DNA from 2 places in the Candidatus Stoquefichus sp. SB1 genome. Region 2 is predicted to be linked to the other one. Evidence: riboswitches for the same ligand, from Rfam matches in the RefSeq annotation. Region 2 holds a riboswitch; the other holds the start of a gene.
The links. A riboswitch is a leader RNA that binds a small molecule or an ion and turns the genes downstream of it on or off. The one in region 2 is predicted to bind cyclic di-GMP.
Positions count from the first base shown of each region.

Region 1 (9,182 bases), 350 kb from region 2:
CAATAAAATAGGATATTCACCTATTTCTTTTTTTATAAGTTCTAATAAACCAATCTTTAAAGCCAATACAATTGATCTTTGTTGTCCTTGTGATGCATAAATCACTGCATCATTATCATTCAAATACATCTCTATATCATCTTTATGAATACCACTATTGGTCTGTCCAAAAAGAATATCTTTTTGATATTGAGAACGATATTTATCTAAAATACATTCATAACTCATTTCTTTATAATGAGTCTTATATGCAATTCTTAACGTTTCTTTATGCATTGCAATATAATCATACATCTTTACAGCTATGTCATTTAATAATTCTATAAATTCAAAACGCTTCTTCATTAAACTCACTTGAATTTGTGCCATTTGTTCAGATAAAACCTCTAAATATTCATCCGCACCTTTATGAGAGTCATGTAACATCTTTAAATACTTATTACGTTCTTTCAAAAGCTTGTTATATTTATTTAAATTATACATATAAATAGGAGAAATCTTAGATATTTCCATATCCATTAATTTTCTTCTTAATCTAGGACTACCCTTTATTAACATTAAATCTTCAGGCACAAACAATACAACATTAAGATAGCCTACATAATCACTTGTCTTTTTAATTTCATTATGATTAATAAAAGCTTTTTTCCCCATATGAGATAAAACAACTTCTAAATTCATATTCCTTTCATGAGTTACAATATCTCCTTGAATCTTTGCAAAATCTTCATCAAAATAAATCAACTCATCAATAATCTTTGTCTTAAAACTTTTTGACATTGATAAAATATAAATAGCCTCTAATAAGTTTGTTTTTCCTTGTGCATTTTGACCAATTAAAATATTAATAAATGGATTAAATTCTACAGAACAATCTAAATAATTTCTAAAACTTTTTAAATTTATTCTATCAATTCTCATTTTTTACAATATATTTTATTCCATCAAAAGAGACAACATCACCATCTCGTAACTTTTTTCCTCTTCTGACTTCTACTTCATCATTAACAATAACCTGTCCATCTAAAATAACTAATTTAGCCACTGCTCCTGAATCAACAGCATTTACATATTTTAAAAATTTACCTAATGTAATATACTCAGTATCTATTTTAATTTCTCTCATAAAATAATTCACCCGATTCTTTCCAAACTGTTCCTATTATATCATAAAATCATCTAAAATGGTAGATTTTATGGCGTATATTCAATATTTATTAAAAAAGATATAAAATTCATTTTTATACAAAAGTCTCTTAAAACGAAAAATAAGGCGAAAAAAAAGATGTGTAAGTATTTTCTACTTACATATCATCTTTTAATGTTTCAATAATATTTTGTTTTTTAAACTGATTTAAGCCAACTCTAAATGTCACTAACATCACGAATATAATCACAACAAACGAAATGATATAAGCTAAAAATGATGGTACAAAAATCATATTACTTATTTTCACTTGATCATAAAATAACCATTCAATTCCAATACAAATAGGTAAACCATATAATAATGTTTTCAATCCATAAATAAAACTTTCATAAAACAACATTTTTGTTATTCCATTTGGACTCATTCCAACACTTAACATCATTCCTAATTCTTTTTTTCTTTTATCAATACTTGCACTCATCATATTGATAATATTTAACATTGTAAATAAAATCATAATACATACAAAACCATAAACAAAGATTTGAATAATTAAGAAAATTTGTCTATTTTCTAAGACATTTTGAGCATAATCATAGACAGTATAATTTAATGATTCTAATTCTTTGGTTAATTCCTGATGCTCAGAAGAAAAAATATTATAAGTAATGGTATGGCTATAATCAACATCTACATTTGTAATATATTCTATTGGAACAATGAAATAAAGAGTACTATCTAAATTACCAAATCCATAACCATTTTGAAATTGATCTTTTTGGATGCTAACAACTTGATCAAATAATTGTAATGGAATGACTTTTTCTCCAATAATATCACCTCGCTCATTAAATTCATTATCAGTCATTTGCATAGATTTGAAAAAGTTTTTATCCATCTTCTTATATCTTTGAATATATTCCTGCTCTGATTCAAAACATTTATATTTTCCATCATATGCAAGAACCAAATTTTTTTGATATGTTATATGATTATCATCACATAATTGTTGACGCTTATTTTCACTTAAACCAATCAGTTGAATATAAGCATTTTTATCACTTTCTATAGGAATGTCTAAATAACTTGAATCAATATTAGCTGTAATATTAAGAGATGTTATATAATAATAATCATCAACTTTTTGATTTTGGTTTAATATATCAATAGTTTTTTGAAGTGAATCTTTATCATATCCCATATTCATTTGAATATCGTATTGATTATAGACATTGGATTGATTGACTTGTTCTAGAAAAATACGACTAAAACTGTACATTGAAATAAACGAAACCATTGAAATGACTAATGACATGACAATTACTCTTGAACGTCTACCTTGACGTTTATAATTTTTAATAGCAAGTTGTTGAGAAACATTCAAAAAACGACGTGCCAACAATCCAGTCTTTAATTTTTTAGGTTTAACAGTTATTTCATCATTTTTCTTTAAAGCATCTATGACTGATATTTTAGATATTTTTCTTGCTGGTAAATAAAGTGAAATAAAAATAGTAATGAGTGAAATAATAATGACTAGAAATAAATAAAAACCTGATATTTGTGGATAGATAGCAATATTTAACACCTTGACTGTTTCTAAGAGGTTAATAAAATGAAATGTAATCCATAATCCTAAAAAACTAAGAATAATTCCTAATGGAATAGAAATACATGATAATATTAATCCTTCAAAATATACAGAACGTTTTTTCTGTTTTGGCGTTGCTCCAACACTTGATAACATACCAAGATATTGAATACGATCATTTGTTGATAAATTAAATGCCTGATAAATAATAAATAATGAAATAATAACAATCACTGCTAATAAGACACCAACAATATTATAAATTCCTAGAAACATTGAGCTTGAATGATCTTCAAAAATATCCTGAATAGCAAGATACGAAGAATTATAACGAAGGTCTCCACTATTATTATCAGATAAATTTTTTGCATGATCAAAGATTTGTTTAGAAAGCTCCTTATCTTTTATATAAAGCGTATAATATGTTTGAGCATTACGAAAATCAATATAAGAGATAGCATTAAATGAATTTTTATAATGATTTTGACTGTTATAATCATTTATCAAACCAACAATCTGAAAATGATCATTTGTATGACTTTCATTACTATATAAATCAATAGAATCCCCAATTGATACATTTAATTGATTTAATTTTAAATAATTTTGTGAAATGACAATTTCCTCTGTATTTTGTGGTAATCTGCCACTTACTAATAAATTTCCATAATCCTCTTTTTGAAAATAGAGTTCGTCTCCTCTTTTTAAATTAAGAAAACTTTGATCAGTTAATTGATCATCACGATAGTAAGGTTCAGTATGAGAAAAATAATATTCTGATATTGTCTTATCTTGGGCAACTTTTTTAATTAATTCCGGATTTTGACTAACAATCAGATAGTGATAATCACCAACAGTTTTTTCAATATATTCTTTATAAAACTGTTTTCCTGAATAAAAAGCAATACCTACACAACAAATCATGATAACTGATACAGTAATGCAAAGAATTGTTAAAATCGTTCTTTTTTTATTTTCTTTGAGATATCTAAAAGTTAACTGATTCATGATTTTCATTTCTTTAAGACCTCATCTTTTTTGATTTGACCATCTTCAATAACAATAATCCTATCTGCTTGCATTGCTATTCTTTCATCATGCGTTATCATAATTAATGTTTGCTTATACTTTTTCTGTGTTAATTTCAATAAATCAACAATTTCTTTACTATTCTTTGAATCAAGATTTCCTGTTGGTTCATCAGCTAAAACAACAGATGGTGCATTCATTAAAGCTCTTCCAATAGAAACACGCTGTTGTTGTCCTCCTGATAATTGTTTTGGCAGATGATCTTTTCTCTTCTCTAAATCTAATATCTTTAATAGTTCATTTAATCTTCCTTGATTCACTGACTGATTATCTAATAAGACTGGTAATGTCATATTTTCTTCAACTGTTAATACTGGAATAAGATTATAAAACTGATAAATAAGTCCAACTTCTCTTCTTCTAAAAATGGCTAATTCTTCTTCATTTTGTTGATAGACATGAATCCCATTGACAATCACTTCGCCATTTGTTGGTCGATCAACACCCCCAATTAAATGAAGTAAAGTACTTTTTCCTGAACCTGAAGATCCCACAATAGCAATAAATTCCCCTTTATCAACAGAAAAAGAAACATTATTCAAAGCCATAACTTCACTTTCACCTTTTCCATATATTTTTGATAAATTCTTCACTTCTAATATTTTCATAATAACCTCCCATTCACCCATATTATATCATTTCATAATGACATGCTTATGACAACAAAGTGACAGAATTGTCACTAAGAAAAAAAGTTTAGACAACTTCATGGTAAAAGTGTATCGTAAACTTAACACCTGGGTATGTATTTTCTGCTGTAATTGTTCCATTTTGTTTTTCAACAATCATACGTGATAACGCTAAACCAATTCCAACACTTTGTTGTGTAGCATTTTCACCTTTATAAAATCTTTCAAAGAGATGAGGTAAATCATCTTTTGAAATTCCTTCACCATTATCTTGAATAATAATTTCATCATACAATGGATTATTTTGTATAATAACTTTAATTATACCTTCATCTGGTAAATGTTCTACACAATTCTTAAAAATATTAAGCAGTGCTTCTAAGGTCCAATGATAATCTAAATGATTTAATTGTTCGCATTGTGAATCAATATGTATTTGAATATTTTTTAGATCAATAGGAATTTCAAATGGTTTGATTAAATGTTCAATCAATTCATCAATATGTATTTCTTCTTTTTGAAATTGAATTGTTCCAACATCTAATTGGGCTATTTTTAATAAAGAAGCAACTAACCATTCAATTTTATCTAATAATTGTTGTTGCTGTTTTAAAAGATGTTTTAATTCTTTTTCATCTGCATATTTTAATCTTTCTTGGATTAAATTTAATGATGTTAATGGTGTTTTCATTTGATGAGAAATATCTTCTAAAGATTGTTTTAATAATATTTTATCTTCAGCTAATAAATGATTTTGTTCATACAATCGATTCACTAATTTAACAATTTCACTTTCTAAAATAGATAATGATCCTTCTTTAAAATTTTGAATATATAAATCTTTTTGCTGAAATAAAACATCATTAACTTGCTTTGATATTTTCTTTATATTTTGATTTTTCTGATACAATGTCCATCCCAGTATCAAAATAATCATAATGAGACATACTTCAACCATCTTATTCTCCTAATTTATATCCTAATCCTCGCATGGTTTTAATAATCTGAGGATTTTTAGGATCATCTTCTATTTTATAACGTAATCTTTTAATATAAACAGATAATGTGTTATCACTCACATCTTCTCCGGTAATATTCCAAAGTTCATCTAATAGAAATTCTCTTGTGAGTAATTGATGAGGATGAGAAAAGAAAATAAGACATAATTTATATTCTAAAGCTGATAAAATAATTTCTTTATCTTTTTTATAAACCTGACCACTTAATGTATTTAATTTGATATCTAAATACTGATAGATAATATCCTGTTTTTGATATCTTCTTAATACACTTTGAATTCTTGATAAAAGAATTCTTGGACGAAAAGGTTTCGCAATATAATCATCAGCACCTAAATTTAATCCTGTTACAACGCTATATTCATCATTGCTGGCAGTTAAAAAGATAATAGGAATATCCTGATAGTCTTTAATCTCATGATATAAAGAAAAACCATGGCCTTCTTTTAATGATAAATCCAATAAAATCAAATCAAAATTCTGATTATAAATCATCTTCATTGCCTGTGTTTGGCTATCTGTATTTTTAATAACAAAACCTTCACTTTCTAAAAATAAAGTTAAATGACTGATAATATCCATATCATCTTCAACTAATAATATTTTTTTCATAATCTCACCATCTTTATTATAGCTTATTCATTAAGATAATGAAAATACTAACTTTAAAAGTTAGTATCCTCATTATCTATAAATACAAAGAATCTATTCTTACCACTATTTTTGCATACATATAACGCCTGATCACATTTATCAAATAACTGCATATGATTCTTTTCATTTTTAACAAAAGCAATACCAATGGATGCAGAAAGTTCAAACTTTTTATCAATTTCAATATTTTCAATTTCATTTAAAATCTTTCTTGCCTTGTTTTCAATTTCAGCATATGACTCCTGATCATATAAGAAAATCACAAACTCATCGCCACCAAAACGTCCAATATAACCATTTTCACTACAAATATTTTCTAATATTTGAGCAACATTTTGAATGACCTGATCCCCTTGACTATGACCTAAATTATCATTAATCTTTTTAAAATTATCTAAATCAACAATCATATAAGCATTATAACAAACCAAAGAATTATTTTCTTGCAAATAATTATCAACCAATTGATTAAATCTTTGACGATTATATAACCCTGTTAACCCATCTCTTTGAGCTTTAAATTCATATTCTAACTGTCTTAATTTCTCTTCATTAATATTATTTGCATAAGCAATCATTAATAACTCATTGTTGCTACTTTGTCTTTCAAATTGAATTCTATAACGAATCCATACATATTTATTCATTTCTTCATTAAAACTACGATACTCTATACGATTAATACCATCATGATGATGATAAAGACTTTGAATACGATCACAATTAAAGAAACGTCTTGCTCTTTCTTTATCAGCTGGATGAACTTTAGAAATCACATTTGAAATAAATTCATCATTATATTCAACATTAATTACATTATGATATAAACTATCAACTTGATAAATAACAACCTTTCGACTCTTTAAATTCACTGCAAACATACACATAGCATTTGAATATATTGAATTTTTAAACATTTGATCTTGAAGAAGAATATTATACTCTTCCATTTCTTTTGTACTATTTTTTAATGTCCCAATTAACTTATGATTTTCTTCAACATAGATAATAGAAACATGGAACCATGTTTGTTCATCTTTACTGATATATGGGAATTTAGCATCAAAAACAATCTTATCTTTATTCTCAATAACTTCATGGAATTTCTCTATTAATAATTTTTCATGTTCTTTAGAAACAAAATTATAATTATGCAAATTACTCAAAAAACTATTTAACATAATTTTAGGATAATCATTCCAAGCATCTAAAGTTAGACTATCTTTATCAATACTGTATTCAAAAATACGATCATTTGTCTGTTTTAAAATAACTTCAATTTTACGATTACTTGCAGCTAATTTTCTATTAATATCTCTATTAATTTTGTTAATCTTTCTAAAATAGATAATAATCAATATCATTAAAATAATAAATAAAATAATCATTTTTACAATTAAATAGAAAGTAATTTGATTAGTCTTTTCATTCTTTTGTGTCACTATATCTCTAGAGATAACAGTAAAAACATACCAATTATTAATTTTAACAGGTGTATAATAAACCAAACGTTCATAATTTTCATGAAAACGATAAGTAATATATCCTGATTTATTATTTTTTATATGATCAATAACATTATTATAATTTCCATCTAAATATAAAACATCATTTTTTAAAAAATCAAAATAATTATCACCATAATAAAGTGTATTCTTATTATTAATTTTAGATATTATTTTCCCATCAGAAGCAGTTGCAAAAACATAAGCCTCATTATCAAAAATATCATTATAAATAAAATCATGATTTACATCATTAATTTCAACAATACCAATAGCACCACCAATAACTTCTTGTTGTTTATAGATTGGATTATAAACAACAACAACCATTTTGTGATTAAATGGTGACTCAAAAGGATCAGTTATTCCAGATTGTCCTTTTAACATGAGATCAACATAACTATTAACAGCATCCATTTCAAGATGTTCTTTATAATTATGCAAACGTTTATTTTTATCTACAAACCATAATCTTTGAAACATTGTATGATTTTGTTGAACATTATCTAATATTTGACCAATATCTTTTTCATTTGAAGCATTTGTTTCTATTAATTTACAAGTACTATTTAAAATCTGAGACATTGTTATAAATCTCTGATTATAATTATTGGCTGTTTCTTTACCAACATCTTTTAAATGATCTAATGTTGTTTGAGTATTTAATATATTTGTTTGTTGAATAAAGTCATAGAATGAACAAAACGTAAAAATCATAAGAAGTGCTGCTATTAATATTTTCATTAATGATTTTGTTTTCTTCATCTTTCCATTCCTTTCTCAAAATAAAAAATAGGTGCAAAGCAACCTATTACCAAAATGCAACTGGCTGCCAATAAAAAGGCCCTTTAGCTTTGCGTCACTACCTTTCGATAGCTTTGCCAAATATTTATACTAGACTATTATATCATATTCAATTTCTTTATCAAGAATACATAATCGACAAAAAAGAAAAAAGTATGACAAAATCATACTTTTTAATAAGTTCTAACTGGTAAAACCAATTGAATGATATCTTCTTTTTCAAAATCTTTAATAATAAATGGTTTCATTTCACCTGTAAATAAGACTTTGACCTTATCACCATTAATACTTTTAATTGCATCATTTAAATATTTTGCACTAAAAGAGATACTTAGTGGTGTTCCCTTATAAAAAGCTTTTGATAAATTTTCTTCTACTGACCCTATTTCCTGTGAATAAGAAGATAACATCACTTGATCTTCATTCATTGTTAATTTAATAATATTTGATTGCTCATTTGATAATAATGAAGCTCTATCAATAGAATTAAGTAAACTTACACTATCAATAGTCATAGAATAATCAAAACTATTTGGAATTAAACGACTTGTATCTGGATATGTTCCATCAATTAATCTTGTTTGAATTAATACTGAATCAAATATAAATAAGACTTTACGATCAGAAACATACATATCAATTAATTCATCTTTTTCAATAATACGACTAATTTCAATTAAACTTTTCTTAGGAATAATAATATTAAAAGAAACGTCAGACTCAATATTTAATATACGTTTT
Region 1 covers NZ_LN852695.1:222,375-231,556, reverse strand. The annotation lists gene recF (DNA replication/repair protein RecF) at 1-921, opposite strand, end outside; gene BN1865_RS09195 (RNA-binding S4 domain-containing protein) at 911-1,126, opposite strand; gene BN1865_RS09190 (ABC transporter permease) at 1,305-3,758, opposite strand; gene BN1865_RS09185 (ABC transporter ATP-binding protein) at 3,755-4,438, opposite strand; gene BN1865_RS09180 (sensor histidine kinase) at 4,527-5,417, opposite strand; gene BN1865_RS09175 (response regulator transcription factor) at 5,419-6,090, opposite strand; gene BN1865_RS09170 (sensor domain-containing diguanylate cyclase) at 6,144-8,402, opposite strand; cyclic di-GMP riboswitch class I at 8,455-8,530, opposite strand; gene dnaN (DNA polymerase III subunit beta) at 8,615-9,182, opposite strand, start outside.
Region 1: it holds a riboswitch for cyclic di-GMP, as region 2 does, so the genes downstream of both, BN1865_RS09170 (sensor domain-containing diguanylate cyclase) here and BN1865_RS10900 (transporter substrate-binding domain-containing diguanylate cyclase) in region 2, are expected to answer to the same signal.

Region 2 (9,182 bases):
GATGCATCTGAAAGTTATTATGCTTTTGGTAGGACATGGGGATTTAATCGACTTTCAATAATGGATTTATCAAAACGAGGGATGCAGCCTTTTCAATACCTGGATAATATTGTGGTGTGTAATGGGGAAATTTATAATTATCCTGCTTTAAAGGAAAATCTTTATAATGATTATATTTGTCATAGTGGTAGTGATTGTGAAATTCTATTACCACTCTATTTAAAATATGGTATAGATACAATGGTCAGAATGCTAGATGGAGAATTTGCTTTTGTTATGTATGATAACCAAACCAAACAAATCTTAGCTGCTCGTGATCCAATGGGAATTCGTCCTATGTTTTATGGCTATAGTCATCAAGAACATGTCATTTGTTTTGCTTCTGAAGCTAAGGCTTTAGTTGATATATGTGATGATATTATGCCATTTCCACCTGGACATTATTATAGTAATGGAGAATTTATTTGTTATAATGATTTAAGTGATGTCAAAATGATTCATATGGATAGTATTGAGGAAATTGCTTTTTGTTTACGTAGCAAATTAGAAAAAGCTGTTAAAAAAAGATTACAGTCTGATGCCCCTATTGGTTTTTTATTAAGTGGTGGCTTAGATTCATCATTAGTTTGTGCTATCGCTAGCCGTATGTCCAAAAAACCGATTCAAACGTTTGCGATTGGTATGGAAACTGATCCGATTGATCTCAAATATGCTAGACAGGTTGCTGACTATTTGCATACAGACCACACTGAAATTATTATGCGTAAGGAAGATGTATTAAATCATTTAAGAAAAGTCATTTATACTTTAGAAACATGGGACATTACAACCATTCGTGCTAGCATTGGTATGTTTCTATTGTGCCAATATATTCATGAACATACAAATTTAAAAGTGATTCTTACTGGTGAGGTTTCTGATGAACTTTTTGGTTATAAGTATACAGATTTTGCTCCTGATGCTTCCTCTTTTCAAAAAGAATCACAAAAACGTATACAAGAACTCTATATGTATGATGTTTTAAGAGCTGATCGTTGTATATCAGCCAACGCTTTAGAAGGACGTGTGCCTTTTGCTGATATTGATTTTGTCAATTATGCAATGGCAATTGACCCAAACAAGAAAATGAATACTTATAATAAAGGAAAATATCTTTTAAGACATGCTTTTGAAGGACTGGATTATTTACCTGATGATATTTTAATGCGTGAAAAAGCGGCGTTTAGTGATGCTGTAGGTCATTCCATGGTTGATTATTTAAAAGAATATGCTGAAACTATATATACTGATGAAGATGTTTTAAAAGCAAAAGATAAATATGCTTATTGTCCTCCATATACAAAGGAATCTTTATTGTATCGTGATATATTTGAAGAATTTTATCCAGGTCAAGCCAAATGGATTAAAGACTTTTGGATGCCTAATAAGGAATGGGATGGTTGTAATGTCAGTGATCCAAGTGCTAGAGTTTTAAAAAATTATGGTAAAAGTGGTCAATAAAAGAGCGAATTAATCGCTCTTTTTAAGTGTATTGATAAATCGATAATTATTACGACCAGATTTTTTAACAGCATATAATGCTTTATCAGCATTTTGATATATTTCATCATATGTTTGATGTTCTTGTGAAAAAGCAATTCCCATACTTATTGTCATTGGTTTTCTATCTTCACCAATCAAATTCTCATGAACAATATTTCTGAGTTTTTGACAATATTCAATAACCCATTCCTCACTCTGAGGATTCTTAAGAACAATGATAAACTCATCTCCACCAACTCTTCCCACCACATCTGTTGATGATGTAATTTGAAGAATAATTGAAACTAAGTTTTGTAAAATTTGATCTCCATAAAAATGTCCAAAGTTATCATTAATCCCTTTAAAATTATCTATATCCAATATGATAAATGCAACTCTATTTGTTGTTTGACTTTCTAAATATTCACTAATAAGTTCACGACATGTAGCTGAATTATAAATTTTTGTTAAACTATCTTTTCTTGCAAGTTCTTTCCATTGTAACTGTTCTTCTTTTTGTGATTGAATATCAGTAATCTTTCCAATAATATAAGTCAATTGATCCTTTTCATCAAATATTGGTTGTAAGAACACTCTTTGCCAACGACTTGTTTCATCTAGCAATTTCACCATAACTTCTTCATTATATGTGCGTTTATTCTCTAAAACCGATTTAATTTTTTCTGAGCCTGCATATTCCTTTTGAATATAATTTTCAATATTTTTTTGATTACATAATAATTTTGCTGCTCCACCACTCAATGTAAGCATATCTTTTGCTACATTATATTCTATAAAACAATCTCCTGATAAATCACTAATTTGTTGAAAACGATTCAATTCCTTAAGAACCTTTTCATTATTCTTTTTATTAGTATAATATCTAGAAAAGAAATAAATTCCACTTAATACAACAACAATGCTTATAAATGGAGCTGGATTATTCTGAATATAATTTACAAAAGTAAGATCCTCTTTAGCATAGGTTGCATTTTTAAATACAATGGATTGTATTTCTGAAAATGAAGCTGTATCTATTCCTTTATTAATAATACTCATTAAAGAAATATCATCATCTTTTCTAACAGCAATACAATTTTTCGTATTATGTCCTTCAGACTGAGGAATCATTGTTACATTTTCAAACGAAAATGTACTATTATAATATATTGCAACATGACTCGCTAAATAAGCATAATCGGCTAATCCCTTATCCACAGCATTAAAACAGTCATGTGCTGTATCATAATAAACAATTTCTCCCTGATACTTATTTGAAAAATCTGTTCCTTTTGGTATCGCCAATCTCTTACCTATAACTTCACTTGCATCCAATCCTTTTGTCATAATAATTTCAACATTAGAATTTACAAAAGATTTTGATAAAGAAAACTGATTATGACTTTCATAATAAGGAGTTGTAACAGCTCCAGCAATAAGATTTTGATGATCTTCTAACATTGTTAAATACTCATCATAAGATTCAGTATAGTTATATTTAAACTTAATCCCACTTAATTCTCCAATATAATCTAATAAATCAATTGTAATCCCAACAATATTCCCTCGACTATCTTTGGATTGAAAAGGTGCTTTACCACCCAATATAGCGACCTCTATCTCAGGATGATTTTTAACATATTCTTTTTCACTATCTGTTAATATAAAGTGATCATTACGAAGAGAAAAGTATTTATCATGTAATTCACTCATAAATGAAGGCTGTTCTTTATTCAAAGCTGTCATAGCTTCATTCATTTCAGAAATAATATCCGACTTTCCTTTTGTTGTCACAAAGTAAAAAGGTCGTGGTGAAAACGTCGCAACAACACGATAATTTCCAACAATATTAGCCTGTTCAGAAATAGCTGCCGCCTCTATCTTTTGGTCATCTAAATCTTTCAGCAACTCAACACTTGTTTCATAAAAATGCTGTTTAATACTAATACCATTCATATCTCCAAATTCTTTTAATTTCACATTCTCTTGTTGTTTTGAACTGACAATACCAACATCCAGTGACTTGAGTGAATAAATATTTGTATCATTAATATTGGCATTATTAGATAAAACATACAATGCCATATTTCCCATACCATAATTGGTTGAAGTATAATCATACATCGATGTTAATGACTCATCATAAATTAAACCACCCATCATATCTAATTCCCCATTTTGAACTTTCTCCATGGCCGATATAATTTGTTCATTTTCATCACCTTCTAAAGCGACATATTCAAATTTAAAATGAGTAAAACGTTCCAACTCATTTAAATAGTCATAAGTATATCCAGAGTAAACATTTCCATCATTAATTTCTGACATTCCATTTTGAATGGGATAAGCAACTTTTACTGTTGTTTTAGCAGATAAAGGACTTATATGAATTGTCAAAAGTATTAAACTCACCATTATTATAGATAATATTTTCTTCAATCTTCTCATCTCCTTTATCTCAACAAAAAAGCATACTCGTAAAATCCACCAGTATGCAAAATCATCATGAAAAAAGATTCAAAACATGAATTTTCAAGACTATTTTTTGCAACTGGCTGCCATATGAAAACAGGCCCTATAGTTTTGCGTCACTACCTTTCGATAGTTTTGCCTTTGTGTTCTTATCATACTCACATTTGTCCTATAAAGTCAATGTGAATATATTATTTTGTGACAAAAAAAGCTATTCATTTCCTTGTTGAACAGCCTTTTTTAATATTTCTTCAAGATTATTTAAGAACTTTTCACGTATTTGAGAAGTTCTCTTTGCTGGCCCTCTCACATGTTTCCCACTTTTTCTTTCTTTTGCTGAGATATAGCGTGTTGACAACAACAAATCAATATTTTGATCATTAATCAGCATTCCACTCATATGCAACACAATCGCACGTTTTCCTAGCAGTAAACCAGCCAATCCATAATCTTGTGTAATCACTAAATCTCCTGGTTGAACATCACTAACAATTCGCATATCAACACTGTCTCTTGCTATTTCACATTCCACAACCTGATAATAATCATCCTCTAAAACATGAGCATAATCAATATATACAATCATTTCTATCTGATATTTTATTGCGAGTGCTTTAATTGCCAACTTATCAGGGCAAGCATCACCATCAATGAGCAATCTCATACCATCTGAATTGCCAGTAAAATAACAATCCCAACAATTCCTCCAATTAATCCACCAAGATGTCCTGTTTTAGAAATCTGTCTATTCATTAATGTATATAACAAATTAATAACAATAACACTCATAAATTGCTGTAACAAAGACATGAATGGTCCACCCACAAATAACCCTAAAGCAATGATAGCTCCAAAGAAACCATAGACAACGCCACTTGCTCCAATCGTCATTGTATAGTAATAACGATCTGATATCTGCGAAGCACTATAACACAATAGCGAACTTAAAAACATTGATATCAATATCAAATACAAATATTCAACTGGTCCTAATAAACTTTCAAAAAAATGTCCCAATTGATACAAAGCATAGCCATTCATTAAGAAATGAAAGAAGTCTACATGAATAAAATGACAAGTCACAAAACGCCAATATTGCTTTCTTTCATGAATATCAGGAGGATAAAACGCTCCTAACTTCATTGCACAATCATATTTATCCTCCTGATTGATAAAATTAATATAAATAAATAGCCCAGCACAAATTAATAAATATATATTAGTTATCATTTTCTATAACAGTTACCTTTCTTATTGTTTTTCCAATATTACCTGCATTATCACTCACTGAATAAGTAATCTGATAAACTCCTGGTTCTTGATTATTAACAGTTCCACTTATAATCATTCTAAAAGTAATATCTCCCTCAATATCATCAGTGGCCTTTACACCTTTCTTTAAATCAATTTCATCACCAACATGTATTTCAATATCATTAGCCCCTGTAATTATTGGTAAAACCTTATTGTTTTCTACAACGATCTTTACCCGTAAAGCTGAAGACTGATTTCCATGATCATCCTCAACAATAATTTTTTCCACATGTGATCCAGGTTCAGTATATGTTTTTGATTTAGATTTCTGTTTTGTTTTTTCTTCATAAAAATAAACAGTTGTATGTGATTGATCTTCTATCTTCTTAATCAAATCTTTGGCATAAATTGTTTTTCCAACTTCTATATTTAATTGAACACTCTTTAATTGAACTTTTGGTTTAATCGTATCAATAACCTGAATTTCAAATGTCTGCTTTTCACCAAAATATTCAATAGAAGCCTGATATGTTCCCACTTCTTTAGATACTCCAGACAAATCTAACTTTACACTTTCTAACACTGAAGGATTTGCAGTTACATATTCTTCAACATTCACTGGTATTTCTTCTCCATATTGATACACAAAGGTATTTCTTTTTAATTTAATTGGTGAAATTGTCATGGCTAAATAAATTAATATTGCATCTACCAAAACAAATAAACTTAATACAGAAACAATGATTTTATTTTGCATGATATTCACCTCCGATTATTATTATACCATCGAAATGTGAAATCTTTGTGTCACATTATCATTTTTTTGTCATAGATTTTAAAAAATAACATACTTTTATAATAAAAGTATGTTATTTATCTGCTTCATAAAAATCTTTCGTTAATATTTTATCAATGAATTATTAACCCCAAATGAATTCAAAACAAAACTTCATATTCTAAGTAAAAAGGATATTTCTATCCTTCTAATCTTGCGATTACTTTTTCTTTACCAAGTAACATAATTGAACTTGCCAAGTCTGGACCATGCATAATACCTGTAGTCGCAATACGAATTGGCATATAAAGCATTTTCCCTTTGACTTTTGCTTCTTTTTGAGTTGCTTTGATACAAGCTTGAATATTCTCTTTTGTGAAATCTTCTAACTCCATTATTTTTTCTTTAAATACTTTTAATGTCTGAGGAATAGATTCATCTTTCATAAATTCTTTGGCTTCATCATCCAAATGTAATTCATCTTCAAAGAAAAGAGAAACAAGTTCAACAATTTCTTTACCATATGATAACTGATCATGATAAACTGCAATTAAATCTCTTACCCATTGATCATCATGTTGTGATAAATCATATGCTTCTTTTAAAAATGGTAAACATAAATCAACAACTTCATCTAAAGATCTCTCTTTAATATATCGGTTATTCACCCATTTTAATTTATCTTTATCAAACATAGATGGTGATTTAGATAAACGTTTTTCACTAAATTCTTTAATCAATTCATCATGATTAAAAATTTCTTGTTCGCCTTCTGGAGACCATCCTAACAATGCCATAAAGTTAAACATAGCATCTGGTAAATAACCATCTTCTTTATATTGAGAAATAAACTGCATAATTGATTCATCACGTTTAGAAAGTTTCTTTCTTTCTTCATTAACAATTAATGTCATATGTCCATAAGTTGGTGCAATCCACCCTAACATATCATAAATCATCAATTGTTTTGGTGTATTGCTTAAATGTTCCTCACCTCTAAAGACATGTGTAATATCCATAGAATGATCATCAATCACAACTGCATAATTATAAGTTGGTATCCCATTCGCTTTAACTAAAACCCAGTCTCCAATATCTTCAGATTCAAAAGACACATGTCCTCTAATCATATCTTCAAATTCATAAGTTTTTCCTTCAGGAACTTTCACTCTAATTGTATAAGGCATTCCAGCTTCTTCATTTGCTTTGACTTGTTCTGGTGTTAAATCACAACATTTACGATTATATTTAGGTGCTTTTCCAGCAGCTACTTGTCTTTCATGTTCCGCATCTAATTCTTCTGATGTACAAAAACATTTATAAGCATAACCTTTTTCTAATAAGATATCGGTATATTTTTTATAAATATCTAATCTTTCCATTTGTCTATATGGAGCATATTGAGGATTTGGTTTTAAAGGAGATTCATCAGGGATAATTCCTAACCATTCTAAATTTTCTAACTGACTTGCTTCTCCACCTTCAATATTTCTTTCAATATCAGTATCTTCCAATCTGAAAATGAAATCTCCACCATGGTGTTTAGCAAATAAATAATTAAACAATGCTGTTCTTGCACCACCAATATGTAAATGTCCAGTTGGACTTGGTGCATATCTGACTCTTACTCTATCCATAATTTATCCTTCCTTATTTAATAGTACAACACTTTGAGAAACAATACCTTCTTTTCTTCCCACAAAGCCGAGTTTCTCTCCACGTGTTGCTTTAATATTCACTTGTGTGATATCACAATGTAAAACACGAGCAACATTTTCTCGCATCTTCATAATATGAGGTGCCATTTTAGGCTCTTCACACATGATAATGCTATCAATATTTCCAATTGTATATCCTTCTTGTTTCATCAATTGATAAGTATGTTCCAAAAGGATCATTGAAGAAATCCCTTTATATTGAGGATCAGTATCCGGAAAATGTTTTCCAATATCACCTAATCCCATTGCTCCAATAATACTTTCAATAATTGCATGTAACAAGACATCCGCATCACTATGACCTTTTAATCCCAATGTATAAGGTATCTCCACACCACCAAGAATCAACTTACGTCCTTCTACTAACTGGTGAATATCTATAGATTGCCCAATTCTCATCATGTTTATCACCTTCCTGACCTATTCTAGCATAAATTTCATGAATATACAAAAGCAAAGTCATCTTCTCATCACTATTTTTGAAAATGCAGTCGTTTATCAATTTGATACTTCTTCCGACTCGGATTTCCTTCTACTCTCATAATTTCAAAATCCTTTAAATCATAAACACATGACCATATTGTATCCATTCCTTTTTTTCTATCATACTGACACATAAAGCCATACTTTCCAGACAATAACGCCTGCACATTTTCGATTTTTTCATTATTTTTTATTTTCACAAAAGATTCAAGCGTCTGATATCTTTCATGTGAATGAATATCGTCCTCACATTGATACTGATATGATTGTAATTCTTGAGATATATAGTGATTCGTCGTAAAAATAATACCTTTTTGAGGCCATCTTACAATGAGACAATCACAATTACATTCAACAACTGCTATTTCACCTGTTTTATCTGCTAATGTAATAGTTTGAGCAGAACCAATTGGTAATCTTTTTAATGCTTGTATTGCTTCTTTTGTTGTTTGACATTTTTCCAGTAGATATCTCACAAGCATTCCTGCATTGATTCCAGGTAGGATATGCGTCGGATACAACAAAGTCAATCCTACTGCCAATCCCCACTCATTCACACCATCTTCCATTTCACTCCATGCTGTTGTATGACCTATAAATGCATATGTGCCATCTAATTGATAGTAAGGACTATCACAAAGTTTTTCGATATCCACAAGAAAATCACTATTTCTGCCTAACAGCAAACATTGTGGTGAAGAAATAGCAATACATGAACAATGTGTATCATATGTATATGCATACATACTTAACAAAAAACTTGCAATCGTCATAAAAGAAACATGCATACCATCAGCCATCCCTTTTATCTCTTGAAGAATTTCTGGATAATGCTTCTTATAAATAGGTATACATTGAATTGCATACTCTTCTCTTTCTTTTGAAACTTTCATTTGTTGTAACAAGACAACACCATTTTTTAATAACCTGTTTCCATATTGAAACCCAGCCTGATAATG
Region 2 covers NZ_LN852695.1:573,410-582,591, reverse strand. The annotation lists gene asnB (asparagine synthase B) at 1-1,500, shown strand, start outside; gene BN1865_RS10900 (transporter substrate-binding domain-containing diguanylate cyclase) at 1,510-3,960, opposite strand; cyclic di-GMP riboswitch class I at 4,065-4,143, opposite strand; gene BN1865_RS10895 (YaiI/YqxD family protein) at 4,205-4,657, opposite strand; gene BN1865_RS10890 (rhomboid family intramembrane serine protease) at 4,654-5,223, opposite strand; gene BN1865_RS10885 (immunoglobulin-like domain-containing protein) at 5,213-6,004, opposite strand; gene gltX (glutamate--tRNA ligase) at 6,223-7,659, opposite strand; gene ispF (2-C-methyl-D-erythritol 2,4-cyclodiphosphate synthase) at 7,663-8,142, opposite strand; gene BN1865_RS10870 (C45 family autoproteolytic acyltransferase/hydolase) at 8,214-9,182, opposite strand, start outside.